3 regions of the Paenibacillus sp. PvP094 genome follow, and region 2 is predicted to be linked to each of the others. Evidence: riboswitches for the same ligand, from Rfam matches in the RefSeq annotation. Region 2 holds a riboswitch; each other region holds the start of a gene.

Region 1 (10,251 bases), 2.0 Mb from region 2:
AGCCTGGCTCTTCAATGTCAAAGGCGGCGTGCGCCGGGGGGTAGAGGAACCTCAAACCGAATCGGTTATTCGGGGGCCCCGCGAAGGATTTACGGAGACACTGCGTGTAAATACAGCTCTCATCCGATTCAAGTTGAAGAATTCGTCACTCAAAATGTTGAGCATGACCATCGGGACAGAGACCAAGACCAATGTGGTACTAACCTATCTGGATGATATTGTGGATGAGAAACTGATCAAGGATGTCAAAAAACGCCTGAACAAGATCAAGATTGACGGCATTCTGGAAACGGGATATATCGAGGAATTGATTGAAGATCATCCGTATTCCCCGTTCCCGCAGATGCATTATACGGAACGCCCCGATACGGTCGTGGGGAACCTGCTGGAGGGCCGTTTTGCGATTCTGGTGGACGGCAGTCCGTTTGCCCTGATTGGTCCGGTGACCATGTGGCAGATGCTGCAGGCCAGTGAGGACTATTATGAACGGTTCTTTATTACCAATCTGGTGCGATGGATCCGGTTTTTGTTTGTGGCGATTGCCTTGTTTCTGCCAGCGCTATATATCGCCATCACGACTTTTCATCAGGATATGCTCCCGACAACGCTGATTCTGAGTATCGCCGGAGCCAGGGAAGCCATTCCGTTCCCGGCCCTGGTGGAAGCTCTTATTATGGAACTTTCATTTGAAGCCTTGCGTGAAGCGGGGGTCAGGTTACCGAAGACGGTAGGTCAGGCAGTCAGCATCCTGGGTGCACTCGTAATCGGGCAGGCCGCGGTTCAGGCCGGGATAGTATCGGCGCCCATGGTTATCATCGTATCCATGACAGGTATTGCTTCGTTTACCATCCCGCGCTTTAACTTTGCCATTACGGTTCGTCTGCTGCGGTTTCCGATCATGCTCCTCGCCGGAGCGCTCGGACTGTATGGCATTGTCATCGGACTGGTATTGATCTCGGTCCATCTGACGCAGATGACTTCCTTCGGGGTTCCTTATCTGTCGGGGCTGAGTCCATATCACAGAACGGATACCAAAGATATTGTAATTCGTACACCATGGTGGAGAATGATCAATCGTCCTTCCACGGTGCATCATGATAAGAAGCGGATGAATGCCAAGATTAATGGGTCGCCAGAAGCTGAGGAGGGATGGTAAGCTCATGCATTTCATGCATAAGTATCGCACCGTGGTGCTGCTTTTCCTGTGTACCCTCCTGTTATCAGGCTGTTGGGATCGCGAAGAGATTAATGATATTGCATTTGTGATTGGAATTGCAGTGGACAAGGAGAAGCAGGATTATAGGACAAGTTTGCAAATAGCGTTACCTGGTCAGTCTGGCGCTTCCGGAAGTGAAGGTGGCGGGGGAGGGACAAGTGGGGACAAATCCTGGTTCATGCTGTCCACGACAGCCAAAACATTTCGCGGGACCTCGCTTGAAGGGCAGAAGGCCCTATCCCGGAGGCTCTATTATGCACATCGTCGTACGCTTCTGATCGGAGAGGATCTGGCCAGGGAAGGCATTGCTCCGATGCTGGACCTATTAACCAGATATCCCCTGAACCGCCTGTCAGCCATGCCAGTCGTGACCAAGGGGGAAGCATTTAAGGTTCTTGATACAGACGCACCGATTGAAAAATTCCCTTCGGAGATGGTACGGGAGCTATGCTTCCTGAATATGCGGCATCCGCGTTCACTCAAATTGTTTATAGACTCCATCCTCTCAGACGGAATCGACCCCTTTCTCCCGATTGCTTCCGTTGCGGAAAATGTACCGAAGGATTGGAAGGATGTCAAAACCAATATCAAGCTGGATGGACTGGCCATCTTCAAAAAGGACAAACTGGTGGGAATGATTGAAAAGGCACCTGCAGATGCACTGATTTTGGCCATGGGTGAAGCCAATACGCCAGAGGTAATGATTAAGGCTCCAGAGGGAGAGGGGACGTTGTTCCTGAAGCTGAACGAAAACAATTCTTCGTTCAAGCCGCATATTCACAATGACAAAGTGAGTGTCACGATTCAACTATACGCCAAGGGAGTTTTGGTGGATAACGAATCGAATTATGGCGACCTGCGGGAACGTGAGATTTTGACGCTTACCGAAGCTATTCACAAAAAAGTGAAGGAAGATATCGAGGAGGGCGTAAGGCTGATCCAGCGAAAGTATAATGCCGATATTCTGGGGCTGGGTCGTTCCATACATCAGCAGATGCCGAAAGAATGGGATAGGATCAAGGACCGTTGGTATGACATTTATCCGAATATGGAAGTCGTGGTAGAGCCACATATCATCATTGAGAATGTAGGGATCACCAATAAACCGATTGGATTGACCGAGGAGGAGATCGTCCATGATTAAGCCGCTCGTGTTTACTTATCTGGCGATGGTCATCATCGTCATTATCATGGACTTTAAGCACCTGAGGCAGGCGGCGGCGATTAACCGTTGGTTATCTTATGTGGTGATAGCAGGCAGTACCGGAATTTGGTTCTATGTTACCCACTTAAGCAAAACGTTCTTTATTACGGTTTGGCTGACCCATTGGATCCAGCGGAATTTACCGCTGCCATAGATGTTTGTCACATATCGACATTCCGGTTGAGCAGGCAGAAAGGAGGTAATTTGATGAATCAGGCAGTGACTAGCCGGCAGCTTACGCTGCTAATCTTGCTGCTGAGTGTAACAGGTACGCTGATTCAGCCCCATGCACAGGCCATTTTCTATGCCGAACAGCATGCCTATCTATCCTATATCCCTGTGTTTCTCGTCACATTTGCATCCATGTGGATGTTAAATCGTGTCCAAAGCCGGTTTCCCGATCAGGACCTCTTTGAGTCTCTGGTCAAAAGATTTCCTTTCTTGGGACGGGTGACGGGCTTGATGTATATCATGTTTTTTCTTTTGATATTTGCTCGAGACATCCGGTTGATCGGTGACTATGTAAGTATAACCTTGCTTGAGACGACGCCCATTTCCATTATTGTGTTGTCTCTCTTGGTCATGGCTGTGTTTATTGTCAGAGGAGGACTGGGTTCCTTAATTGGGATGTCTGAGCTGTACATTACCTTATTTCTGCTCAACTCGGTCATTGTCCCATTCATGTTGATTCAACAAGTTAACCTGGATAATCTGATGCCGTACTTTGATATTGATGTAGAAGGTGTAGGCAAGGGAAGCTGGTACATCTTTTCCTTCTTTGGAGAGATGATTGCACTGCCTTTTGTAGTTAAGGGAAGCGACTTTCGTTTTAAACCGGTAACTTGGGGAGTAACGATAGCCGCCTTGCTGATGATGTTAATTATGATCGAGACCATCACCTCCATTGGTGTGCCAATTGCATCGAGGCTGGTATACCCATCATACGAACTTGCCAGACAGCTGCAGGTAAGTGACTTTCTGGACCGGTTTGACCTGGCCCTAGCTGCGGCTACCCTGCCTACCATGATTACGAAGATTGGGTTTGACTTGTATTTTATCTGTTGGGGTCTGAAACGGATCATTCCCAAAGTTTCCGGGAAGCTCATGACGGGTCCAGTCGCACTCCTTGGATTTGCCTGTGCATTCTGGTTCTTCAAAAATGCAATTCAGCTGTTCCGCTTCACGCGGGAATGGACATGGATTGCCATTCTGTTCGAAGTGCTCTTTCCGATCCTTCTTTTTGTGTTTCTTCGACCACGTAAAAAGGAAAGGGACTCCTCACGCCAAGGAGAGAACCATCGCGATACAACCAACAAACAGCATGAACAGGAGAAGAAAAGACGCGATTCTGGCCAGGAGGATGAAACAGGAAAGGATGAAATGCAGGGGGGCGAGCTTCAGCCTTCCTGATGCCAATCATAAAAAATCGTTATAGAAGAACACGCCAAATGACGTGAAACAAGGTTTCCCTCCATGAAACTACCCTGTATACTGTAGTCAAACGAATGACGTTCGGACGAACGAACTGGGGGGAAACATGAATGGCTCAACATTTGGCAGGTATACGTGTAGCACTGACGGGACCGCGTAAATCCAAGGAAATGGCGTTGTTAGTTGAGAAAATGGGTGGTATTCCACTCGTGCGGCCAGCACAGGGAACGGTATTCCTGGATGATCGGAACATACGCAATGGTCTCGTCTCCTTGATCTCTGATCCGCCCGACTGGGCGGTATTAACTACAGGCATGGGACTTGATGCCATATTTGAAATGGCAGAGGATATGGACATAGCTGGTCAACTGCTGGATGTCTTGGCGGAAGCTTCAATAGCAGCAAGAGGATACAAAACGGTGAACTCACTTCGCAAGCGCAAGCTATCACCGCTGGTTCGGGATGATGACGGCAGTACGGACGGGCTGATTCGAGAATTCGCGCCACATAATCTTGCCGGCAAAAAAGTCATGCTCCAGCTTCATGGAGAAACTGCGCCGAAGCTGGTCAACTGGCTGGAAGAACAGGGTGCTGAAGTAAGACAGGTTCTGCCTTATCGCCATGTACCGCCGGAAGAGGCCGAACTGGAACTGCTTTTGAATGAAATCGTGCAGCATGAGGTCGATGCCGTAGCATTCACCAGCGGCCCCCAAGTACGGTTTCTGGCAGCATACGCAGCTTCTCAAGGCAAGCTGGAACAGATGCAGCAGGCTTTCCGGGACGGTGTGATTCCTGCATCTGTAGGTAAAGTGACTGCAAACGCCATGCGTGAAGAAGGAATTGAAGTACTGGTTGTTCCGGAGGAAGAAAAGATGGGAGCACTCATCGTTGAGCTGGGACGATATATTGCTGCAGCACACGCAGATCAATCCTGATAAGCAGATCAGGATGCAGGTCTGTTAAAGGATCCGGTAAGATCGTTATGAGGGTTTCGCATATGGATATATCATTCAAGTTCTGATCTGTTCTGGATCAGAACTTTTTTCTGTTTTGTCTGAAAATAGAATCGTGGACAAACATCATAAGCATGGACATTTTTTCCTGAGCGGTGTTATGATGAAAGCAATATCATTCATGAAAACAAGCAAGGTGCTCTTGCGTCGAGCAAGAGGTAACAGGGAATCGGGTGCAAATCCCGAGCGGTCCCGCCACTGTAATGGGGAAGCCCTTTTCATCCAAGTCACTCGTACATCCGGGGAAGACAGAAAAGGAAGCTAATGATCCAGAGCCAGGAGACCTACCTTGCATGTGTCACCGAACCCTTCGCGGAAAGGAGTGGTGTACGAAGAATCAGGAAACGGGCGAACAACCGGTTCGCCTGGCAGGCCCTTTGCGGCCATGCAGCCACAGGTCTATCCTCAATAGGGCCGTGGACTGTCTTCTTGAGTGTACGTACATGCGTATCCCATCCGTTATAAGGATGGGATTTTTTTGTTTTTTACAGTCGATCCGGAACTGGATTTAATCGAACATGCCGCGAAGAAGAAGGTCGGTCAAGCCGTCCTTTTTCACTGTTTTGGAATAGCCCCGATAAGAAGGTTGAGCTGCACAGAGCAACTCAATAATCAAGAGCTGGCTACAGACCACGGCTGAAGAAGCGATGATATAGATGTGATTGACGTGCTAAGGGTGAACAGGGAGATGGAGGAGGAGAAGCAATGCAGAGTCAAGGAAAGCTGCTGATTATCGGATTTGGCCCAGGAGCGATGGAGCATATCACCACACGGGCATTGGAGGCACTACGGGAGAGTGAGGTCATCATTGGTTACAACACTTACGTTGATCTGATTCGTCCACTCCTGGACGGACAGGAGATTGTACGGACAGGCATGACCGAAGAGGTAAGCCGGGCACAGGAAGCGGTCAGACAGGCCGAGATGGGCAAAATCGTTGCAGTAATCTCCAGTGGCGATGCAGGTGTATATGGCATGGCCGGATTAGTGTATGAGGTGCTGATGGAGCAAGGCTGGAAGCCGGAAACCGGCGTTGGCGTTGAGGTTATCCCGGGTGTATCTGCCATTCAATCCTGTGCTTCCTTGCTGGGTGCACCCGTAATGCATGATGCATGTACGATCAGTCTGAGTGACCACCTTACGCCATGGGAGACGATTATTCGCCGAGTTGAAGCAGCAGCATCAGCTGATTTTGTCATTGCTCTGTACAATCCTCGCAGTGGACGCCGGACACGCCAGATCGTGGAGACGCAGGAGATGCTGCTGCGGTACCGTAGTCCCCAGACGCCAGTGGGGCTTGTAAAAAGTGCCTATCGTGAACGTCAGGATGTCGTGATGACCACGCTGGAAGACATGTTGAACCATGATATCGGCATGCTGACGACCGTGATCATTGGTAACTCCTCGACCATGATGTACGAAGGACTCATGGTCACACCGCGTGGATATCAGCGGAAATACACGCTGAATACCGTGGAACAACCGCTCAGACCACATGAGCGGCTCCGCACGGAAGCTGAGCCTTGGTCGCTCGGCGCGATGGAGGCCCGTTCTGCCGCTTCCGCAGATGCAGCAGGCACAGTCCGCGATACGCAGACCGCGCAGCCAGCTGTGGAACCAGCCCTGCGCGGCGCCAGCGCCAGTACGGGCATGGGACCGCAAGGGCAGCAGGGCGCTGGCATGCCTGCTGCTCAGCCAGCGGGCGGCAGCACCGCAGTGCTTGCAGCCGAGCGGCCTGCAGCGGTGGAAGGCGCACCGCGTGCTGCCTTGGCGATGCCGCGTGCCGGTGCGGCCGAACTGGCTGCCGAGGCGCTGACGCGGCTTGCGGCAGGCGGCAAGCTCGCTGGCGAAGCGGCCAGCCGCTGGCTGGATGCAGCCGGGTCAGGCGTGCCAGCCGCGACGCCGCAGACTGCAGGGGCAGCTGCTGTGCGGACAGCACCCGAGCCGGGACGCAAGGCACCGCTGTTCGAGATTGGCGTGTCGCCTGGCGTCGGCAACAAGAAGTTTACTGCAGCCCAGATGGCGCTGCTGGCACAATGCGCGAGTGAAGAAGGCGAGCTGGAATACACGCCGGAGCATCAGATTATTTTGCGGGTACCGACCTTTGAGCCGGATCAGCTGGTAGAAGAGCTGCGTGCAGCGAATTTTATCGTGGTGCCGATCGGTGACGTTATCAAGGTGAAGGCCTGTGACTTCTGCAACATGGAGAAGGATGATGCCGTTCCGATGGCCAATCATTTGCAGGCAGTTATAGGCGGACTTAGTGCGCCGAAAGAGACCAGTGTGGCTCTGAATGGCTGCGGCATGGCATGTTACGGTGCCGTGCTCGAGGACATCGGAATCGTCTACCGCAAGGGCGGATACGACCTGTTCCTTGGCGGCAAGAAGTTCGGACGAAACGCTCACCCTGCCCAGCCGGTAGCCGAAGGGATTCCAGGTGATCAGATTGGCGGGATAGTGGAGCGAATCGTAGCGGAGTACAAGGAAAAGGGACACCCGAATGAGAGGTTCCATAAATTTTTCAAACGCGTTGGAGTAATCCAAGGCTTCCGTCACGTCGATGCGCCTGTGACCGTGGAAGTAAACCCGGTATGCGGCGACTAGGGATTGTGCCAGTTTTGTTACCATCTGAATATTTTTTTAACCAGCGTTTGTAGTTATACCGGAAAAATTCCATTGCACTTTTTATATAGATCGAAATGATTGGGCAACCCCAGGTTACCCTGCGTGAAAGGCTCGTTTACCGAGTAAGCACAATCTAAAATTGAGATGCCTGGTCTATGGATCAGGCGGGGGAGGAAGAAGCCATGATGAATGCCATTTTGCTGGTTGGACACGGCAGCCGTGATCCAGAGGGAAACCGGGAGTTAATGGAGTTTGCAAGAGCGGTAGCGGAGAAAGCGCCGGAGAATACCGTGGTAGAGACCTGTTTTCTGGAATTAACAAGACCAAGCATTGCTGAAGGGGTTACGGCTTGTGTAGATAAAGGGGCAACGCGTGTCGTATTGGTTCCGATTATTCTGTTTGCTGCAGGCCACGCCAAAATTGATATTCCGAATGCCATTGACCGGGCCAAGATTCGTTATCCGCAAGTGGAATTTGTATATGGGCGTCCGATTGGCGTACATGAGAAGGTCGTTCAAATTATGCAGACCCGTCTGCAGGAAGCTCAGCCTGTCCTTGTTACCGCCAATCAAGGCGGCGCAGCAGTGGCGGCTCCGCCCGCTCCTGTCACGGATGAAGAGACAGCCGTACTTGTCCTTGGTCGGGGAAGCAGTGACCCGGATGCCAACAGTGACTTTTTCAAAATGACCCGGATGTTGTGGGAGAAACTCCCATATAAGTGGGCTGAAAGCAGCTTTATTGGTGTGACGCAGCCTTCATTCCCGGATGGATTGCAGCGTTGTCTCCTGCTCGGGGCGAAGAAGATCGTCATCATGCCTTATTTCCTGTTCACAGGTGTGCTGATCAAACGCATTGATGAGATGACTGCAGAATTTGCTGCGGCACATCCGGACATTCAGGTGGAGATCGGAGGATATTTTGGATTCCATCCAAAATTGGTGGAGCTGGTACTGGAACGTGCGAACGAAGGGTTGAATGGACGGGTAGCGGCCAACTGTGACAACTGCCAATTCAGACTTGAGGCTGCCAAACATCACCACCATCACCATGATCACGACCACGATCATGACCATGACCACCATCACCATCATCATGATCATGCACACGATCACAGCCATGACCATCATCATCATGACCACGACCATGGACACAGCCACGATCATCACGCCCATGATCACGAGCACCACCATGAGGAGCGTCATAGTCACGAACATGCCGTGAGCAGCCGTGAAGCATCGCTGGATTATCATCATGACCACGACGGGGAATTGCACCATTCGCATCATGACCACGAAGGTGCGTTGCATAATCAAGATGAAGAGGGCGGAGACGGAGAGAACACCTCACCAGAAGATGCAGGGCATGCTCAGATCGCAGCAGCTTCGGAGCGGGTGAACCGTCCATGATCTTGATGTTATGCGGTACAAGTGATGCGCGGGAATTGGCTGTGCAGATTCAGCAGCAGGGGATGGACGTACTCACATCGGTTGTAACCGAGAGTGCAGCGCACAGTCTGTCCGAGGCGGGGCTGCCGGTTCGAACAGGCAGGCTGACGATAGAAGCCATGGTCCAGCTTGTCCGTGAAAAAGGAAGCCGTGTCATAGTGGATGCAAGCCATCCCTTTGCGGAAGAGGCCCATGCCAATGCCATGGAAGCAGCCAGACAGGCAGGAATTCCTTATATCCGTTACGAGCGAACGGGACTTGCCTACGATGACCATCCGCTGCTTCATGTCGTGCCTTCCTATGAGGAAGCTGCTCTTAAGGCAAAAGAACTCAAAGGTTCTGTCATGTTAACGACAGGAAGCAAAACGTTGCAGATTTTCACCAAGCATCTGCTCGGTGATCCTGACATTCGTCTCGTTGCCCGTATGCTTCCGCGTCTCGACAATATGGAGAAATGCGGTGAACTGGGTGTGGAACAGCGCAATATTATTGCGATGCAGGGACCCTTTTCCCGTGAAATGAACGAAGCATTGTACAAGCATTATGCCACCACCGTTATGGTGACCAAGGAAAGCGGCAAGACCGGGGCTGTAGATGAGAAGATTCAATCTGCACTGGAGCTTGGCATTCAGGTTGTATTGATATCCCGACCAGAAGCCGAATTCGGAACGGTGTTTGATGAATTTGAAGGTGTACTCTCCGAGTTGAAGCGTGTATTGATGGAGTAGAACACCCGAATAGATCAAATTGGGATAGACCCATTTTGAATCATATTACGATTGAAGGAGTGAGTGCATATGGATTTCAAAACGGAATTTAAACCTTTAACTGTACAGCCCCAGGAGATTGAGGGAAAAAGCTTCGAGATGATTACCGAGGAGCTGGGTGAGCACCCATTCACGGAAGAGCAATATCCAGTGGTACAGCGTGTCATTCATGCCTCAGCTGACTTCGAACTTGGCCGCAGCATGGTTTTCCATCCGGATGCCATTCAGGCAGGAATTGCAGCCCTTCGTGCAGGGCAATCCGTCATTGCCGACGTACAGATGATCCAGGCTGGAGTAAGCAAGGATCGTATTCGCGGGTTCGGGGGAGATGTACACGTGCATATTTCCGACCCGGATGTGATGGAGGAAGCGAAGCGGTTGAATACGACGCGGGCCATTATCTCGACGCGTAAAGCAACCAAGGCCTATGAGGGCGGAATCTATGCCATCGGTAACGCACCGACAGCATTGCTGGAGCTGATTCGTTTGGTAAAAGAAGGCGAAGCCAAGCCAGGCTTGATCATTGGTATGCCTGTTGGATTCGTGTCCG
Region 2 (10,251 bases):
GAGCAGCAGTACGCAGGCAATCACGCCCATGGCTCCAACGCGGCTGTCTTTCATAATTTCCAGCATTCGCTCACGGGTACGATAGCTGAGCAGGCCATCCGCTGTGTCCATCCAGCCATCCAGATGGAGTCCCCCCGTAAGCCATACCCAAAGGGTCAGGGTCAATACAGCCGCTGGGAACGATGGCAGCAGTGCACCTGTAAGCGCGCCACCAATCCAGACACTTAAACCAATGGCCGCACCGACCAGCGGATAATACACTACGCTTTCCCGCAGCAGTGGCGGAACGAAGTCAATCTGCATTTTCACGGGGAAACGGGACAAAAATTGAAAAGCGGCCGCAGCCGCATGTTTTTGATCCAGTCTGTTTACATACTCCGCACCCTGAGCCGGCCCCTCGTTTACCTGATTCAGGTGGTCTTCACTGGTCATTTCCTCACGATTATGCTGGATGTTGTTACCGTCATGGCTCATAAGCGATACTCCTTGCTCTTCAGCTCCATAGCAATCCCTACCGTTACCAGAAATACTTCGCGGCAGATGGCAGCGACCCGCTGATTTAATATGCCCGCCAAATCCCGATATCTTCTGCCAAGCGCATACTCCGGTACGATGCCGTCCCCCACTTCATTCGTAACCAGGACTAGCAGCCCGGGATAGGACTCGATAGCGGTTACCAGCGCATTCATATGATCCAGAACAACCTGCTCAGGCTCTTGCTCATGGGTAAGCAGGACGTTGGTCAACCAGAGCGTCAGGCAATCCACCAAAATGGTCGGAGCTGACGTTCCTGTATGCGATTCTCCCATTTTTGTGATGAGTTCTGGCAATGCCAAGGGTTCCTCCACGGTATGCCACAGGTACCCCACTTCATCCCGCTGATTCTGATGCAGACGTATCCGTTCACGCATCTCGTCATCATACGCCTGTGCGGTTGCGACATACCAGGCCTCGGAGGAACGCTGCATGCAGAGACGCTCGGCGAAGGAGCTTTTGCCGCTCCTTGCCCCGCCCGTTACAAGTACGCTCATGGAGATACCTCTCCCCGAACTGGCGAAGCAGCTGTCGATGACTCATCCGCGCGCTCATTCTCATTCGAGCTTCCCGATACACCAGCGCTTGCAAATGTGGCCATCTCATTCAGAATACGGCAAGCCGCATCGATTAGATGAAGACTGAGCACACCACCTGTTCCCTCACCCAGCCGCATGTCCAGATCCAGCATCGGTTTGAGGGCAAGTTCGTGCAGAAGCGCAGCATGTCCACTTTCATGCGATGTATGCGAAGCAATCATATATTCCACACTGACCGGGGCAAGCTGTCTCGCAATCAGTGCCGCTGCAGTGGAGATAAACCCATCCACCACAACAGGACAGCCATGAGCTGCCGCTGCGAGGATGACACCTGTCAGTCCGGCAATTTCCAATCCGCCCACTTTGCCAAGCACATCCAGGGCATCGTCTGCATCCGGTGCATTCACACTAAGCGCCCGGCTGACTACAGCAGCTTTGCGCTGTAAACCTGCGTCATCCATCCCTGTTCCCCGACCAACCGCAGATGCGGGTGCTGTTCCGGTTAAAGCACACATGACTGCGGCACTCGCTGTAGTATTTCCGATACCCATTTCACCGGTGACAAATAATTGAGTTCCCTTGGCGACTTCAGCAGCCACAACCTCGGCTCCGGCAAGAATCGCCTGGATCGCTTCATCACGGCTCATGGCTGGACCCTGCGCCATGTTGGCTGTACCTTTGCGTACTTTGCGGGAGACCAGGTCCGGGTGTTCCAGATCGGCATTCACGCCAATGTCCACACAGATGACATCTGCCCCTGCATGGCGCGCCAGAACGTTGACGGCCGCTCCTCCTGCCAAAAAATTATGAACCATCTGCGGCGTTACCTCTGCCGGGAACGCACTGATTCCTTCGGCAACGACGCCGTGATCGGCAGCCATAACAATGACGGCCCTGCGATCCAGACAAGGCCGAGCCTCGCCGGTTATCCCCGCAAGTCGAATAACCAGCTGTTCCAGTTTGCCCAGACTGCCGGGCGGTTTCGTTAATGAATCCACATGTGCCGAGGCTTCTGCCGCCACTTCTTCATTAGGACCCACGATCCGATCGATTAACTGTTCCAACGTCTGTTCATTATTCATACCGCCAGCACTTCCTTCATCAAAATATAGGGTCGCCCCGCTTTTCGTTCACTCGTGTTCTCGCCGCAGCAACAATTGCGGCAATCCAGTATCGGGATGATTCACCATGGCCGGGTTCACCCGGAAGATATCCCGAATGTTCTCTTCCGTCATCAGCGAATGTGGTGTTCCACTGCTTACGCACATGCCCTCGCGCAGAGCGAGAATCTGATCGCAGAATTGCGCAGCGAGGTTCAGATCGTGCAGCACAGCGACAATGGTAATCTTGTTTTTTTGCCGCCAGGAAGATAATAGCTCCATGAATTGCAATTGATATCGGATATCAAGAAATGTGGTTGGCTCATCCAGCAATAACAATTTGGGCTCCTGGGCCATGACTTTGGCGAGCGCCACCCGCTGCCTCTGCCCTCCACTGAGTGCATCGAGCGGCCTGTCGGCCATTTCGGTTAGACCCAGTTCTTCCAATACCCGGTCCACCACGGCCGCTCCATCCGCCGATTCCCTGCCTAACCAATTCTGATAAGGATAACGTCCCATCTCCACCACATCTCGGACAGGATACGAGATGGCAGGCAGGCCATCTTGCTGCAGCACCGCAATCATGCGTGACAGGTCTTTGCGAGTGTATGAGGTAATCTCCCGCCCTGCAATCTGAATGCTGCCTGCACCAGGCTGTTCGGTTCCTGCAATGAGCTGGAGCAGCGTTGATTTTCCGCTTCCGTTTGGACCAACGACACCCCACCATTCGCCTTCTGTGACACGCCAGTCCACGTTATGCAGTGCCCGGTGCTCTCCATACATTTTGCCTGCCCTCGCAACTTCAATCAGCGGATCGTTTGGGGTAACGCTTGTACCCATGTTTGTACTCATGCTTGTACTCATGGCATCACCCCTTTTCGCAGCTTTTTATTCCGATGCAGCAGATACGCGAAGAAAGGAGCTCCGACAAAGGCCGTCACCACACCAAGCGGAATTTCGGTCGGTGCCAGCAGGGAGCGTGCAATCGTATCGGCCCATACCATGAAGATGGCTCCGCCAATCGCGGACAAGGGAACCAGCAAACGATAGTCAGGCCCAACAATCAGCCGAAGAATATGCGGGATAACAAGACCTACGAATCCAATGACACCCGAAACCGAGACAGCCCCGGCGGTAAGCAGTGTTCCTACGGCAAGGACGGATAGCTTCAACCCATCCACCTGGACACCGATATGTGCAGCCTGCCGTTCCCCCAGTGCAAGCACATTCAAGGAACGGGCACGGCTCCAGAGGAAAATCAGACCCAGTATAAAATACGGGAAAAGGATGGCCGTATACGACCACCCACGCAGAGCCAGACTTCCCATCGTCCAGTATATAATTTCGTTAATCGTCTGTTTCGACATGGTCGACAGGAAGGAGACCACCGCTCCCAGAAAACTTTGCATCACCACGCCAGCCAGAATCAGGCTGTGTGTCGGTATTTTGCGCCCTTCACGAGCCAGGGCGAGTACAAACCATAATGTGAGCACGCCCGTCAGAAACGCAACGAGCGGCAAGGTCCAGATTCCGATCAGTGCATACTGCAATCCGAAGAAGATCAGAAAAGCAGCGCCCACCGATGCGCCAGACGATACGCCAAGCGTAAACGGATCTGCCAGCGGGTTACGAAGAACCCCCTGGAAGCCCGCTCCGGCGATGGCCAGCGATGCACCCACGAGTACAGCAAGCAGCACCCGCGGGAACCTGACCTTCCATATAATTTGCTCAGCTGCCGTACTCCAGTCGGGCGTGATCCAGTCTCCGATCCATGGCATGTGATGAAGCAGAATGCCTGCAATGTCACGGACAGGCAGAGCCACTGAACCGATGCCCGTACAGATCAGCACAGTCAGCACAAGCAGCAGAATTCCGGCTGTTCCGTACACTGCCAGCTTTTTACTCATTGGAACAGGTCAGGATAGATCGCTTTGGCAACAGCTTTCAAACCTTCCGTTACACGTGGGCCCGGACGGCTCAGCAGGTTGGCATCCAGGCCAATGACTGCATCGTTTTTCACCGCCGTAATTTGATCCCAGCCGCTGCGCTCTTTGATGATCTGATCCAGTGTTTTGGAGTTCTCATCAATAACATCATTGGCGTACAGAATGACATCCGGATTGGAAGCAATAATGTTCTCTTCGTTAATTTCATTCCAGCCCACGAGGTCGGAAGCAACGTTGATTCCACCGGCTACCGTGATCAGTTCATCCATGAATTCACCTTTACCCACAGTCCAGCCCGGGGAGAATTCAACATATACCTTTTTCTGATCTTCCGACTTCACAGCCTTAACCGCTTCGGTTACGTCCGCCACGTCCTGTTTCATTTTCGTGATGAGCTCCTGTGCCTGCTCCTGATGATCCGTGATTTTCCCGAACGTTTCGATGTTGTTCATGACATCGTCTATCGATTTCGGATCCGTTTTGAAAATGGTGATACCCAGTTCGCGCAGCTTGGTCACAGCTTCTTCGCTCATGGAGATCCCTGTAAATACGATGTCTGCTTCAGCTGCGATGATTGATTCTTCATTGGGCTTCGACACACCACCCATTTTCGGTTTGGTTGTTGCAGCTTCCGGATAATCGTCATAGTCGGATACCCCTACGATCTGCTCATCCAATCCAAGGGCGAACAATGACTCGGTTTCTGCCGGAGACACGGATACAATTTTGGCTGGCGCTTTCTCAAACGTGAAGGATTCACCTGTCGCATCAGTTACCGTAAGTGGATATTGTGTTTTGAGATCCGTCTGCTCCTGGCCTTGGGATTGCTCCTGTGCCGGCTGCTGCGTAGACGTACCTGTTCCCTCGCTCGTTGTTGCGTTTCCACATCCGGCCAAAGCCAGTGTAAGCATCGCTGCTGTCAGCAGGGACGCCATGCCTTTCCAATTCTTGATGTTCATTCTGTTCATTCTCCCCTTCTCAATGTTCTCTCTTAAGTAGTGCTCCTGACCATTCCCCCTGAATTTGTGTTCCTAAATAAAATGACCCTAGAAAACCACACTAGGCCACTACGATTGCAGTACCATCTTCCGATCGCTGTTATCCCCAGATTTTTTTGATTCTCTCTTATAAACGTGAAAATCCGGGGATAAAGGCGAGCGCTACGCTTCTTCAGATTGGTTCTGCACTCTTCGTTACGTGTGAATATTTCAGTTCATCCTATATGAACAAAAAAATCCCCGATCCTTACGTCAGGATCAGGGATGACGTCTCGCATATGGCGATCTGCACATCTACAGCGTACCCGCTGTTCATGCACATAGAATTGCCCGAAACGCTGTCCTTTCCTCGAAGGAACACCGGTTTGTACGTCCAGGGCAGGTAACCTGACTTACAGGACTGCTCGTCCTGATTTACAGTGGCGGGACCGTGCCGGATTCACACCGGCTTCCCTATTTCACCCATTGTGCCGTTCATCGTTTGCATTAACTCGATGAGTTCTTCTTGCTCACACAAGGGACCCGTGGTCGCTGATATTGTAACCATTCAAGTGAGCATGCCCTATCCATCAGCGCTTAAGCGCATAACGAGATATGTATTCATGCTGAAGTCACACTTCTGTTGTGATTATAGGTTATATTGCACATCCTTACAACCCGATTCACGGAAAAGACACCCTGCTTGAAACCCAGCTATTTCCGCTTTTTTCAAGCCGAACCTTAATTGCTTGCCCCGGAATGACCTGTGTATCCCAGAATCCCAGTTCCGGTATGAGACGTGACATGGCATACCGAATGACACCGCCATGGGTAACTATGGCAATCGCAGGAACATGATTTTCTTCGGAATGTTCCTCTGACGAACCGGACACAAGGCACTCCTTTACGAAGGAGTCGATCCTCGCAGCAAATGCCTGCCAAGGCTCGCCGCCCGGTGGCGTCACATCCTGCGGTGCATCAATCCAATTCCGGTAGAGCGGATTGTCCTTGAGCTCATTGTAAGTCATCCCTTCCCATTGCCCAAAATCAATCTCACGCAAACGCGGATCATACTGTACTTGTCCTGCTTGTACCGGAGCAATTCGTTCCACGGTCTGCCGGCAGCGCAGCAGATCACTGCAATACAGCGCATCCCATGTGATCCCGCGAATGGACTGGAGAAGCGGCGCCAGTTCCCGCTCTGCATCCGGCAGGAGACCGATATCGGTATGTCCGAGGTATCTCTTTTCCACATTCCAAGAAGTTGTCCCATGACGGATAAACACGATCTCCCGCGTTCCAGTTCCACGCTTCCCGGATTCTACTTCCATAACAGCGCACCTCCTGCTGTCCAGATACTGAAACTTACCAACCAGCATAACAGCACAAAAGCTCCCGCCGACCAGAACATCAAACGCGTGGTCCGCACGATATCCTCTGCTTCCATCAGCCGTGTCTGATCGCCCATATAGGCTCGAAAAGAAGCCACGCCATGGTAGACGTTATGCCCGCCAAGCCTGATACCCAGCGCTCCTGCAACGGCCGACTCCGGGAATCCGCTGTTCGGGCTGGGGTGCAATCTGGCATCCCGGCGAACCATGCGTGCAGCACCTTTTGCGCTCAATCTCATGAACCATGCACCCGTAATGAGCAGCAAGGCGGTAAGCCGCGCCGGAATCCAGTTCGCCCAATCATCGAGACGAGCAGAGGCCCAGCCGAGATGCAAATATTTTTCATTTTTATAACCAACCATGGAATCCAGCGTATTGACGGCCCGATAGGCCATCGCAAGCGGAGCACCGCCAATCAGGGCATAGAACAGCGGTGAAACGATGGCATCGACGATGTTTTCCGCTACAGTCTCCACGGTTCCCCGTACCACTTCCGATTCATCCAGATGCGCTGTATCCCGCCCCACGATCATGCCAAGTGAACGTCTAGCCGCAGGCCAATCCCTTTCTCTCAGATGACGATACACTTCCATGCCTGCATCCTTCAGTCCTTTGGAAGCAATGGTGGTGGCAATCAGTATCACTTCAGCGATAACGGCAATCACCGGGTGAACAAGTCCAAGGATGTATAACACTCCCCAAGTAAGCACCAATGAACCACCCGCAATGACTATCGGAAAAAGCAGCCCTGCCCGCTTAAGCCCCTGATCGCTGCTCACTCGTTTTCTGATGGTCCGCTCCAGTGCAGAAATTCCTTTCCCCATGCCGATCACCGGGTGGGGGATCCAGCGTGGATCTCCAATGAGGCGATCCAGTATGTATGCTGCTAAAATAATCCATGCCCCTGTCATTCCTGCCCATATGGGCCAGTCCGCCCACTTACTCAGAGATATCATCGCTTGCTATTCCTCTCTTTCCACGCCTGTCCAGCTTGCAAACTTTCGGTAACGGCATCATAGACGACACGCCCAATTCCTGCCCCAATTACTGTGGCTGTACCTGCGTAAGAGATCAGTGGTTTTCCCTCCATCTGACTCGTGGCCAGCACAATGGCATCCGTCGTCGTTCCCGTTGCAATCAGTCCATTTTCCGCATCCATTACACCGCAATCCGAGAGCGCTGCCGTTTTGGCTTCCACTGCTGTCTGAATGGCATTGACCATGGCTCCGGGCGTCATGCGGCCGTTGATCCATAACATGATATTAATTGTACCGGGAGTGTAGGGTGACTCTGCTGCTTTTCCCTCTGGGCTAGTTATGTTCCCTGCAGCATCAAACACGGTTCTTGCGGAGCCTGCCCTGGCAGCATTGGATACACCTGCTGTCGTACAGCACAAGATCCCTGCTTCATCGCCTACAACTTCCTGAACCGATGTGTGAGCAAGCTTAACCGCTGTCAGCAATCCGGCACATGCTGTTGTGCGTTCCTCCCAGCCTCTCAGGAAGTCTGCAATATCGCGCGGTGGGTCGTCACAACGATAATGCTTGTCTACATAAATATTGAATATGCGATCCAGCTCGATCATCCCCCCGCCGTACACGGCACTCGAAATGGCGTTTACCCGGTTAGGGATCGATGCTCGAATATGGCGTTCATGTGCGCTGATGGTTAACCCGGGCCATGCAGAAGAAGTATATTCATTTTGCTCTGCATTTGCATGGGTAAAGTACTGCAAGAATGGCAATGCCATTACTCCGCCCCCCCGACCGTTGGCACCGGATTCGTTTGTCCGCTCACACTTCTCATTTCGTTCACCAGACGAAGATTCGACTTCGCGTCCTTCACTGCCAGTCGGATATGTCTTTCCCCAAGTCCAGGGTACATGGCACAGCTTCGGATCAGAATTCCCCGTTCCCCCAGAGCCGCTTGTATGGTTGTCGCTGTCCATGGCCGCGGCACACGTGCCAGCAAGAAGTTCGCTTCCCCGCGTGTCACTTCGCATCCACAGGCTTCCAGGCCGGATGCCAGTTTCTCTCGTTCAAGCGCCACCTGTTTCAACGTCTCCCGTTCAAAAGCTTCCCCGCTGCTTAGACAGGCTTCTCCCGCAATCAGTGCCAGTCCGTTGACACTCCAGGTTACCTGTTTCTCCGTCATGGCACGAATCAGATCCGGGTGTGCAATCGCATAGCCAAGCCGAAGACCCGGAATGGCATAAAATTTGGTCATCGAGCGAATGATGATCACCTGTGGGTAATCCTGTAATCGGGAAGCCAGGGATTGTCGCTGCGTTTCAGGAATGAAATCCATAAATGCCTCATCAATCACCAGGACAGTATCTGTCTTCTCGGCATGACGGGCCAGCCGCTGCAATACTTCAACCGGATACTGTACTCCATTGGGATTGTTCGGCTGTCCAAGAAACAGCAAGTCCACCTGTTCCATCAGCCTCTCGATATCTTCGGGAGCTGCTCGCCATTCGAGCTCCTCCTGCCCCAGAACATAATGCATTTCTGCCCCAAATTGCTTGGATAATGAACGATACTCCGAGAACCCCGGTTCCACTGTGCCCACCTTCCGGGGAGAGAGTCCGAGCAGGATCAGAGCCATGCTTTCCGCAGCTCCATTCCCTATAGATATATATTCCTCTGACAGGCCAAGGCGCTCACCAAGCAAGGATTTGAATGTCCGATGTGCAGGATCAGGATAACGAAGTATCGCCCGCATCCCTTGCTCCAACGCCTTCAGAACATCCTTGGGCGGACCCAGAGGGTTAATGTTTGCACTAAAATCAAGGAAATCCTCAGGACTCCCGCCAAATCTTGACGCAGCTGTCTCCACGTCACCACCATGTCCAAAAACTTCAATGATACCGCTCATTTTTGTCCGTCATCCTTTCTGCATGTCATTTTTATTATGGATGGCGTAACTGTCACGGGTCAATCCTGATTTGCCTAAACCATCCATTCCCTGCTTCAATTCCTTTGTGTCCAATCGACAATTCGATTACAATAGAAGAGGAATTTTGATTCGCAGGCGCAACACTACATAAGGGATCATCGTCCCTCACATACATTAATGGAGGAATGACCATGCTGTTTGTTGATAACCAGGGCATTACAGATCCTTCTGTAAACCTCGCGATTGAGGAGTACATTTTGAAGCATCTGCCGATGGATGACAGCTATCTGCTGTTTTACATTAACCGCCCTTCCATCATTATTGGAAAACACCAGAATACCATCGAAGAGATCAACATCGAATATGTTCAGGATAACGGTGTACAGGTTGTACGTCGTCTCTCCGGAGGCGGCGCAGTCTACCATGATTTGGGCAACCTCAATTTCAGTTTTATTACCAAGGATGACGGACAATCCTTCCACAACTTCCGCAAGTTCACCCAGCCTGTCGTGGAAGCTCTGCAGGAGCTTGGTGTGAATGCCGAGCTGACCGGACGCAACGATCTGCAAGTCGGGGAAAAGAAAATCTCGGGTAATGCCCAGTTCTCCACCCGCGGACGCATGTTCAGTCACGGAACGCTCATGTTTGACCTTAATCTGGATCATGTTCAGGCATCCCTGAATGTTAATCCCGAGAAATTCAAATCCAAGAGCACCAAATCCGTACGCAGCCGGGTCGCCAACATTCGGGATCTGATTGACAGCAACCTGACCATCGAACAATTCCGGGACGAGCTGTTACGCCACATCTTCCGTATGGAGCCGCAGGATGTTCCCCAATATGAACTCACGGAGAAGGATTGGGAC
Region 3 (10,251 bases), 1.2 Mb from region 2:
TTTATTGTGTATTTGGCCGTAGCGGTTTTAACAGCCACACTTTCCAGTCGCTTACGTCAGCAGCTGGAGATGGTTAGGCAGCGTGAAGCCACTACCAATTCATTGTATGCGCTCAGCCGCCAGATGACGGCTGTTACGGATCTGGATACACTGCTCCATCATATTGCGAAGCAAGTATCATACACACTGGGTACCCAGGCTGCCGTATATTTGCCTGATGCTCATGATGAGCTGAAAGTAACAGCATCTGCCGATGACCTGGGAACCGCAGTCTGGGGTGGAGAGGAATCAGAGATCGCGATTGCCAAGTGGGTGTACAGGAATGGCGAAACTGCGGGGAGAGGTTCTACCATCCTGCGGGAATCTTTGGGTCTATACGTTCCCTTGCGTACGGAAGATCAGATACACGGCGTGCTTGCCGTCCGTATGGAGGCCAGGGATATTCATGAGCAGCGGGAACAGCTGCAATTGCTGGAGGCCTGTGGAGGGCTGGCGGCCAGTGCAATTGCTCGCGTCAAACTGGCAGAGGAAGCAAGGGTGGCACAGATGACTGCCGAATCAGAGCGCATTCGCACGGCTTTGCTGGACTCTGTGTCCCACGAACTGCGGACGCCCTTAACGACGATCATTGGATCCGCTACAGGATTGATCGAGAATGACGCCATATTTACCCCGGAAGACCGGAAGGAGCTGACGGGCAATATTCGGGATGGTGCCATGCGCATGAACCGATTGGTGAGCAATTTACTGGGCATGGTGAAGCTGGAGAGCGGTATGCTGCAGCTGCGCAGGAAATGGTGTGACGTCGGGGACATGATCAGCGTGGTGTTAACGCAAGTAAGGGAATTCAGCAAGCATCGGAGCATTCGTGTGGATTTGCCGGATCAACCGTTATTTATATGTGGAGATGAAGTGCTGCTGGAACAGGTGCTGATCAATGTGGTCAGCAATGCCATTAAATATTCTCCTGACTATAGCGAGATTGTCCTTACTGTTACGAGGGATGAGAGAAACGCCAGGCTGACCATTGTGGTAGCGGACAATGGTGTAGGTATTCCTGATGCTGACAGGGAGCGGATTTTTGAAAAGTTTTACCGGTCGGAATCCTCTCGTCATGTGACGGGCACAGGACTGGGACTGGCTATATGCAAAGGGATTGTTGAAGTTCACGGAGGAACGATTGAAGCAGATCCCAATCCAGGAGGCGGAACAAGAATGAGCATCTGTTTGCCCATGGAAGCGCCGGAAGCATTATTTCCCTATAGAGGACAAGGAGAGGTTGAGTAACATGACGGCATCGCAAGGGGCTCGCATATTGGTTGTAGATGATGAACCACAGATTCGCAAACTGCTGAAGGTGACCCTGCAGGCCCATCAATTCGAAATTCATGAATGTGCAGATGGCGACGAGGCTGTCATTCAGGCGAGTATCGTTCATCCAGATCTGATCATACTCGATCTGGGTCTGCCGGGGATGTCCGGGATGGACGTGCTGCATCGCGTTCGCGAATGGTCCCAGGTGCCCATTATTGTACTGACGGCGAAGGAACGCGAGGAAGACAAGATTGCTGCGCTTGACGGTGGGGCCGATGACTATGTAACGAAGCCGTTTGGCATGGGTGAACTGGTTGCCCGGATTCGGGTTGCACTTCGGCATGTGGCGAAGACAACCGATGAACCTGTGCTGCGTTTTGGGTCTCTCACTGTAGATCTGGCACAAAGGCAGGTGGAGCTGGACGGTTTGCCGATCAAATTAACACCCACAGAGTATGATATGCTCAAGGTTCTGGCCTCCAACGCCGGAAAGATCATTACCCAGCGCCAGCTGCTGCAGCAGGTATGGGGCGGGCATCATCACGAATCTGATAGTCATTATCTGAGGGTCTACGTGGGTCATCTGCGCAAAAAATTAAAGGAAGACCCTACGCAACCGCGATTCATCCAGACCGAGCCCGGAATTGGCTATCGCTTTTTGCTTCAGGATTAGTTTGGAAATGTAATAAGAATCCCATAAAAAAGCGCCGGAGCCTCCTGGATTTACAGAGGTCTTCGGCGCTTTTTTTATCAACAATGAAATAAAAATGATCTTTTGCTTTAGGATGTATACTTCGGCAGCCAATCCCCATGAGCCTCGATCAGTTCATCGCACATGGCAACGATGTCATCAATGGACAGCTCGGCAGCAGTGTGCGGATCCAGCATGGCGGCATGATAGATATGTTCCTTTTTGCCCGTCATGGCCGCTTCAATCGTCAGCAGCTGGGTGTTGATGTTGGTGCGGTTCAGTGCCGCCAGCTGCGGAGGCAGGTCGCCAATGTATGTTGGGCTGATTCCGGATCCGTCCACCAGACATGGCACCTCGACACAGGCCTCACGAGGAAGGTTGGTAATTAGACCGGTATTCATTACATTACCGCCGATTTTGTATGGACGGTCCGTTTCCATCGCTTCCATGATATGCGAAGCGTATTCGCGGCTGCGGGTATGTTCAATATGTTCACTGGCAAACAGCTTCTCGCGCATTTCCTTCCAACCTTCAATCTGGTTCACGCAGCGGCGCGGATACTCATCCAGCGGGATGTTGAAGCGTTCGATCAATTCCGGATAATTCCGTTTGATAAAGTATGGATGGTACTCAGCATTGTGCTCGGAAGACTCCGTTACGTAATATCCAAAACGATTCATCAGCTCGAAACGCACCATATCATGATGCTGCTCCTTCTGTTTCTCCCTCGCCAGACGTTTAATCTCCGGATACAGATCCTGGCCATCTCTCGTTACTTCCAGCAGCCAGGCCATATGGTTGATTCCTGCCACTTTTGCAACTACGCCTGTCTGATCCATTCCCAGCGCTTCAAATAAGTGAGGCACGCATACCTGCACGCTGTGGCACAGACCTACCGTTTTGATCCCTCCATGCACGTTCATGACATTAGTCAGTACGGCCATCGGGTTGGTGTAGTTCAGGAACCAGGCGTCAGGACACACTTCCTGCATGTCCCGGGCAAAGTCGAGCATGACCGGAATGGTACGCAAATTACGGAAGATACCGCCAATGCCAAGGGTGTCAGCAATGGTCTGACGCAGTCCGTATTTCTTCGGTATTTCGAAGTCCGTAATTGTACATGGATCATATCCGCCCACTTGAATGGCGTTAATGACATATTTGGCACCGCGCAGTGCTTCTTTGCGGTCTGTGTATTTTTTTACGGAACAACGGCTTCCAAGAGAACGGCCCATACTGGTCAGCAGTCGCTCCGAATCATTCAGCCGCTCGGCATCAATATCAAACAAGGCCAATTCAAAATCCTGCAGTGCTTCGGTCATCATGACGTCACCTAATACATTTTTGACAAAAACGGTGCTGCCTGCACCGAGAAACGTAATTTTGTTCATCTCAAGTCCAGCCTCCCTGAATAATGGTGTACCCCAACTATAGGCCGATCCGGCTTATATAACTATGGTTCAACCTCTCCCATACATGGCATAATCCCATTTTTGGTCCCGCTTTCAGCTGATATTTCCCAGGTTCACCTGTTATAATTTAAAATGAAAAAATAGATGCGGAGGAAGGGAAGGAGTGGGAGGATGACACCGATTGAGTTTAATGTGATGCCCATGGACTGGACACAGATGGAGCTGGTGCTGTTGTTTTTCGGCTGGCAAGCCTGCGATCCTTCTCATTATTGGGGTCCAGGGGTGCGAGATTCCTATGTGGTTCATTACATTCATGAGGGATGGGGAACGGTGCATATGGAGGATAAGGAATACCGGCTGACCCAGGGTCAGGGCTTCGTCATTCTCCCGGATACCATTATCCATTATGAGGCCGATGCGAAGGAGCCATGGACGTACTCTTGGTTCGGGTTTAAGGGCGTCCATGCCAAGACATTTATGCAGCGGGCAAAACTGAGTCCGGCACATCCTGTATTTGATGCCAGAGATCCGAAGGTAATGGATGGTTTGTATGCAGACATGACTCAGGCGTCATCACGCAATGGCGGAGATGTTTTTAGCCAGAGTCTGTTATACCGTTTAATTGCCGAACTGATATCCTCCTCACCTGAAGAAGAGAAGGCGGGGCATCCCCTTTCCACCAAGGATGAATACATCAGACAAGCCGTCCAGTTCATGGAGAACAGGTACAGCCAGAAGACGTCCATCCTTGATATTGCGCAGTCCGTCCGCTTGGATCGTACGTATCTGTCCGGTCTTTTTAAGGAGAAGTACGGGAAGTCGCTTCAGGCATTCTTTCTTGAATACCGGATGAATCGCGCAGCAGAGCTGCTGCAGAGTTCAACGCTTTCGGTCAGTGAGGTTGCCCACTCCGTGGGGTATACGGATCCGCTTTTATTTTCCAAGATGTTCAAGCGTGTGACAGGAGTATCCCCCAAAGGTTCGAGAGAGCGGGAATAGGCTGACGAGCTGTTTCAAATTTGAATAAATGCTTTGATCATTATCTGTGAGCCAGCTATACTGGTACAGAATGCATTTCAATTGAATATGTGGAACTGGGTGCTTTACCTTCGGGTAGAAGCTTAATAGGGAAGACCGGTGTGATGCCGGCGCGGTCCCGCCACTGTAACAGAGGAGTCATGCAGCGTTATGCCACTGGTTTAGACCGGGAAGGTGCTGCAATGACGAGGATTCTGGAGCCAGGAGACCTGCCTAGTTTAACAACACAGTAGTACCTACGGGAGATAGGAAGGTGTTTAGAGAGCATGATTTTTTCTGAAAATCTGTTTATTTAAGACGTCCTTATCCGGTACTAGCGGAGAGAGACGTCTTTTTTGATATGCATGGACAAGTCACGTGCGGGGTTGGAGATTGGGGAGAGGATGTCAGACATGTGAGTAGATATATTGTGAAAAGATTCATTCAGCTGGCAGCCGTGTTATTCGGCATTTCGTTTCTGACGTTTCTGCTGACCTATCTGTCTCCGGGGGACCCGGCAAGGCTTATGCTCATGTCTACAGGGGTCACACCGTCGGACGAATTGGTACAGCAGGTGCGTGTCCAGCTGGGACTGGATCAGCCATTTTGGATACGCTACGGAACCTGGCTGGGACAGGTGCTTACCGGAGATTTCGGAACGTCCTATAAATACGACAGGCCTGTGCTCGACATTCTGCTGTCCAGGCTTCCAGCCACGCTTCGGCTAACAGGAAGTGCCCTGCTGCTGGTCATTCTGATTGCGTTTCCACTGGGTATTTTGTCGGCCGTCTACAGAAACAACGTGCTGGATTACGTCATTCGCCTGTTTTCGTTTGCAGGGTTGTCCATGCCGAGCTTCTGGCTCGGGATGCTGCTCATGCTGGTGTTTGGCGTACAGCTCAAGCTGCTGCCCGTCATGGGGAGTTCGGGCTGGAACAGCCTGATATTGCCTGCATGCACACTGGCGTTACCTCTAATCGCCCAATATATCAGGCAGATCCGTACGGTAATTCTGGAAGAGATGTCCCAGAACTATGTCACGGGGGCCAGAGCCAGAGGCGTGAAGGAGAGAGTCATTATGCTGCAGCATATTTTACCCAATATATTATTGCCCATCGTTACGCTCATGGGCATGTCCACAGGCGCCCTGCTCGGCGGGGCAGCCATTGTGGAAAGTTTGTTCGTATGGCCGGGTGTAGGGCAGATGGCGGTGGATGCCATCTTTACAAGAGACTATCCCCTGATTCAGGGCTATGTCATCTGGATGGCAACCATCTATGTATTGCTGAATCTGATGGTTGATCTCTGGACACATCTGCATGACCCGCGGATTCGACTGGACGTGGATGTCTAAAATGAGAGAATTTAAGTTTATTCTGACACAGCATCGCTGGTTCACATTTCTATGTTCACTGACCCTCCTCTGGGTCATTCTCGCCATGATTGCGCCGCTGCTCGCACCGCATGATCCACTGGCAACGAATTTTGCCAAGGTACTGCAGCCAGCCAGTTCGGAATATCCGCTTGGAACCGATCAGCTTGGACGCTGCGTGTTATCCCGTATCCTTTACGGGGCAAGGACGTCGCTTCTGCTTACCTTTATGATGATCGGAATTGTGTTTGTGCTTGGCGTAACCATTGGTGTTATCGCAGGTTTTGCCCGTGGTCTGACGGATACAGTGCTGATGCGGTTATCCGATACGCTGATGGCCTTTCCAGGATTAATCTTCGCCATCGCAGTAGTGGGGATGCTGGGGCCAGGTCTATTTAATACGGTAATTGCCCTGGCTGTTGTCTGGTGGGCGAAGTATGCACGACTGGCAAGAAGTCTGGTGATCTCGCTTCAGCAAAGGGAGTATGTCGCTGCGGCAGCCTTCAGCGGCGCACGGAAGATTCAGATCATCACCAGAACCATCCTGCCCAACATGCTGTCTCCTCTCATCGTCATGGCGATGATGGATGTGGGCGGCATGATGTTATCCATCTCAGGCCTGTCCTTTTTGGGGCTGGGTGCTCAGCCTCCCGAACCGGAGTGGGGGGCAATGCTGAATGAAGGCAGACGATATTTGCAGACAGCTCCGTGGCTGTTGATTTATCCGGGACTTGCGATTTTTTGCACGGTGATCATTTTTAATTTGCTGGGCGACAGTCTGAGGGATGTGCTGGATCCCAAGAAAAAGGCAGCTTAACAGGAGGAACGGGAATGAATTCGAGATATGGAAAAACACTAACGCTTACCGTACTGTCATTATTGGTTTTATGTATTATCGCGGCATGTGGCCAAACCACAACAAGTACTTCCACCTCATCATCATCTGGCGAAAAGGTGGAGGCGGACAAAGGCAGTGCTGGTAAACCGACTCATCTGAATGTAGCGCTATTCTGGCTTGGAAGTAATCTGGATCCGGCAGAGGAGTGGAACGGCTGGACCCTTACACGGGCAGCAATAGGAGAGACCCTGATTCAGTTTGACGAAAATATGAAATTGGTACCGAAAATTGCGGATAGCTGGGATCGAATCGATGATACGACATGGCATTTTCATATCCGGGAAGGTGTAACGTTTCATAACGGCAATAAGGTCACGGCAGATGCGGTGAAGAAGTCCATTGAACGTTCCATCGAATTAAATGAGAGAGGACAGTCGACCTTGCCGGTAGCTTCCATGATTGCCGAAGGTCAGGATCTGACCTTTAAAACAACTGAGCCTTATGCATCCCTTCTTGGCAATATTGCTGAACCCCTGTTTGTAATAGTGGATACAAGCGCGGATACGTCCAAATTCAAGAGTGAGCCTATCGCTACAGGGCCGTTTATGGTAACAGGCTATACCCCGGATCAGGAGATTCAAGTGAAAAAGTATGACGGATACTGGGACGGGGCAACCGATGTGGATACCATTACATTCAAATATATCAAGGATGACAGCACGCGTGCCCTTGCACTGCAATCGGGTGAGATTGATGTAGCCAGCAACGTGGGACGAAGCAGCCTGGCATTATTCCAGGATCAGAGTCAATATACGATTGATGAAATCCCGAGCCTGCGTACGCAGTTTGTATGGTTTAATACGCAGAATCCGCTGCTGAGTGAGCCGGACGTACGGCGTGCAATCTCGTACGGCATAGACCGCGAGATGTATGCAAACACACTGGTGGGCGGTCAGGCGGCCAAAGGACCGTTTACCTCGGCTCTGCCTTTTGGCTATGATCAGGTCAAGGGGTATGACTATGAACCGGAGACAGCCAAGAAGCTGTTGGATAAGGCTGGCTACATGGATGCGGATGGGGACGGTATTCGGGAAAAAGACGGACAGAAGCTAACGCTTCAATTGATTCTCAATTCGGCTTATGAATCGGACTCCATTGTGGCTGCTGCAATGCAGTCCCAACTCAAGGAAATTGGAGTTAATCTGGAAATGACCTCTTACGAGGATCTGACTGATCACCAAAAAAGCGGGAACTACGATTTGGCGCTGACCAGCATTAATACAGGGATTACCGGAGATCCCCAGTATATTCTCGACTTTTATTTCAAAACGGGAGCGGAGTGGAACATCGGTGGATACAGCAATCCGAAGCTGGATGCGGTGATTCAGCAGCTGCATTCCGAATTCGATGTGGAGAAAAGATATGAACTGGCTGCAGAAGCCCAGCAGATGATTCTGGATGATGCGGCATACATGTTTATTACCTATACTCCAATTAACATTGTAAGCAAGAGCAACGTTCAGGGTGCGACGATGTATCCGATCGACTTTTATCTCCTGGATCGCAATATTCAGGTTGGGCAATAATGAGCGCTTTACTGAGTGTAGATCGGCTTTCTGTAGCATATAAGAGCGGTTCACCTGCACTGCAGAATGTATCGTTCGCAATGAATGCCGGGGAGATTATCGGAATAGTGGGCGAGAGCGGAAGTGGTAAATCGACGTTGCTTCGAGCTTTGCTCGGCATGCTTCCAGACGGTGGGCAGTATGCCGGGGGAGACATTTTTTTTCAGGGGAAATCGATATTTAGTCTTTCGCAGAAGGAATGGGGCAGCATACGCGGCAAGCGGATGGCTATGGTTTTTCAGGATAGCGGTTCTTATCTGAATCCCATCCGTACAGTAGGAAGTCAGTACATCGAGGCGATCCGTACACACGTTGAACTATCGAAGAAAGCTGCCTATGAGATGGCGGTGGACATGCTCTCACAGATGGGACTGGATGACCCCGAGCGGATGATGAGCATGTATCCCGGCCAGCTTAGCGGAGGCATGAAGCAGCGAACGGCAATTGCCATGGCGGTAACGATGGAGCCAGAACTGCTGCTTGCCGATGAACCGACCAGTGCGCTGGATGTAACCACTCAGGTTGAAGTGATCAAACGATTGACCAACCTTCGGGCAAGTCAGGGAACAGGGATGATCATTGTGACGCACAATATTGCTGTTGCAGCCCATATGGCAGACTACATCGGTGTGATGCAGAACGGGTCACTGGTTGAGTTTGGACAAACTTCAAGTATTATTACGAGTCCACGTCATGCTTATACACGCGAGTTGCTAGCTGCAGTACCTGAACTGGAGGAGAATACGGATGGTAGATGAGAGGATACCCGTTCTGGAAATGAGGAATTTAAGTAAAACCTACGAATCCATGGGCCAGGGAGCCCATTCAGCATTGCAATCGATCAACCTGAAGCTCTATCCGGGAGAATGTCTGGGAATTGTAGGTGAGAGCGGAAGTGGCAAGAGCACCTTGGCCAAATGCGTAACCCATCTGGAAAAGGCAACCTCCGGGCATATCATCTATCGTAAGCAGGATATTACTCTGATCAGTGGAGAGGCTTTGCGGCTGCAGCGCAAGCAGATTCAGATGGTTTTTCAGGAACCTTCGGCGATTTTCAATCCCCGCATGAGGGTGGGATCATTTATCCTTGAGCCTTTATTGAATTATAAACTGATCAAACGCAGGCAGGGCGAAAAGGAAATTCATCGTTTGCTGGAGCTGGTGGGATTGCCTGCTGCGATTGCTGACAAGTATCCACACGAAATCAGTGGTGGGGAGCAGCAGCGAGTGGTTATTGCCCGGGCGATCGGAGTGCAGCCGGATGTGATTATTTTTGATGAGGCTACCTCGGCTCTCGATGTTTCCATTCAGCAGCAAATGTTGAATCTGTTGGTCCGATTGCGTGAAGAGACAGGGATCTCATATATCTTCATATCGCATGATCTGGCCGTGGTGCAGCAGGTTAGCGATCGCACTGCGGTTATGTACAATGGTGAAGTCGTTGAGGTGTTAGAAAGTGCACAACTAACGCGTAAAGCCAGTCATCCTTATACACGAAACCTGATGACTTCGGTGTTGTCGGTGAGGGAGATCAAGGATAAGATGCGAGAGTATGCCCTGCAAGGCATCACCGGTTGAGTTGGTACGGTGTATTGTGGTTTTTTTATAATTAAGCGAAGAAAAAGGATTATTCCGGGTCATGGTGGTGACAGCCGGAGTAATCCTTTTACTGTATAAGCACTATATGAAATGATGAACTGCTGTTGAAAAGTACTACAATGTAAGTAAACCGATGTACGCAAACCGATCTATTAAAACCAATATACGTAAGCATGGGGGACTCAGCCGAGTATTAAGCATCGCCTGATATCTTTTTTTAATGTGGCACTTGGGATTGGAAGTCGCTTCGGCTCGACCGATTGGCATGGTAGAAGACAACATCCCCGTCTTGGATGGGCCAAGAATTGCCTTCAGTATCGACTGGATTGTTCTGAAAACCCTCCATCTGCCACTGATTCATCAGAGGTGCATAGATGTACTGG

Evidence for each region. A riboswitch is a leader RNA that binds a small molecule or an ion and turns the genes downstream of it on or off. The one in region 2 is predicted to bind cobalamin.
Region 1: it holds a riboswitch for cobalamin, as region 2 does, so the genes downstream of both, cobJ (precorrin-3B C(17)-methyltransferase) here and ABIC22_RS02805 (ABC transporter substrate-binding protein) in region 2, are expected to answer to the same signal.
Region 3: it holds a riboswitch for cobalamin, as region 2 does, so the genes downstream of both, nikB (nickel ABC transporter permease) here and ABIC22_RS02805 (ABC transporter substrate-binding protein) in region 2, are expected to answer to the same signal.

The regions. Positions count from the first base shown of each region.
Region 1 covers NZ_JBEPOM010000001.1:2,514,142-2,524,392, forward strand. The annotation lists gene ABIC22_RS11655 (spore germination protein) at 1-1,156, shown strand, start outside; gene ABIC22_RS11660 (Ger(x)C family spore germination protein) at 1,161-2,360, shown strand; gene ABIC22_RS11665 (hypothetical protein) at 2,353-2,574, shown strand; gene ABIC22_RS11670 (endospore germination permease) at 2,628-3,830, shown strand; gene ABIC22_RS11675 (uroporphyrinogen-III synthase) at 3,962-4,786, shown strand; cobalamin riboswitch at 4,982-5,170, shown strand; gene cobJ (precorrin-3B C(17)-methyltransferase) at 5,570-7,468, shown strand; gene ABIC22_RS11685 (sirohydrochlorin chelatase) at 7,675-8,895, shown strand; gene cobK (precorrin-6A reductase) at 8,892-9,662, shown strand; gene ABIC22_RS11695 (precorrin-8X methylmutase) at 9,732-10,251, shown strand, end outside.
Region 2 covers NZ_JBEPOM010000001.1:560,800-571,050, forward strand. The annotation lists gene ABIC22_RS02780 (adenosylcobinamide-GDP ribazoletransferase) at 1-474, opposite strand, end outside; gene cobU (bifunctional adenosylcobinamide kinase/adenosylcobinamide-phosphate guanylyltransferase) at 471-1,031, opposite strand; gene cobT (nicotinate-nucleotide--dimethylbenzimidazole phosphoribosyltransferase) at 1,028-2,155, opposite strand; gene ABIC22_RS02795 (ABC transporter ATP-binding protein) at 2,204-3,037, opposite strand; gene ABIC22_RS02800 (FecCD family ABC transporter permease) at 3,034-4,080, opposite strand; gene ABIC22_RS02805 (ABC transporter substrate-binding protein) at 4,077-5,078, opposite strand; cobalamin riboswitch at 5,479-5,607, opposite strand; gene ABIC22_RS02810 (histidine phosphatase family protein) at 5,780-6,427, opposite strand; gene cbiB (adenosylcobinamide-phosphate synthase CbiB) at 6,418-7,398, opposite strand; gene ABIC22_RS02820 (adenosylcobinamide amidohydrolase) at 7,440-8,237, opposite strand; gene cobD (threonine-phosphate decarboxylase CobD) at 8,237-9,355, opposite strand; gene lplA (lipoate--protein ligase) at 9,577-10,251, shown strand, end outside.
Region 3 covers NZ_JBEPOM010000001.1:1,802,191-1,812,441, reverse strand. The annotation lists gene ABIC22_RS08495 (ATP-binding protein) at 1-1,287, shown strand, start outside; gene ABIC22_RS08490 (response regulator) at 1,289-1,987, shown strand; gene melA (alpha-glucosidase/alpha-galactosidase) at 2,095-3,396, opposite strand; gene ABIC22_RS08480 (AraC family ligand binding domain-containing protein) at 3,589-4,416, shown strand; cobalamin riboswitch at 4,497-4,686, shown strand; gene nikB (nickel ABC transporter permease) at 4,850-5,788, shown strand; gene nikC (nickel transporter permease) at 5,790-6,623, shown strand; gene ABIC22_RS08465 (ABC transporter substrate-binding protein) at 6,638-8,230, shown strand; gene ABIC22_RS08460 (ABC transporter ATP-binding protein) at 8,230-9,027, shown strand; gene ABIC22_RS08455 (ABC transporter ATP-binding protein) at 9,017-9,847, shown strand; gene ABIC22_RS08450 (DUF5704 domain-containing protein) at 10,086-10,251, opposite strand, start outside.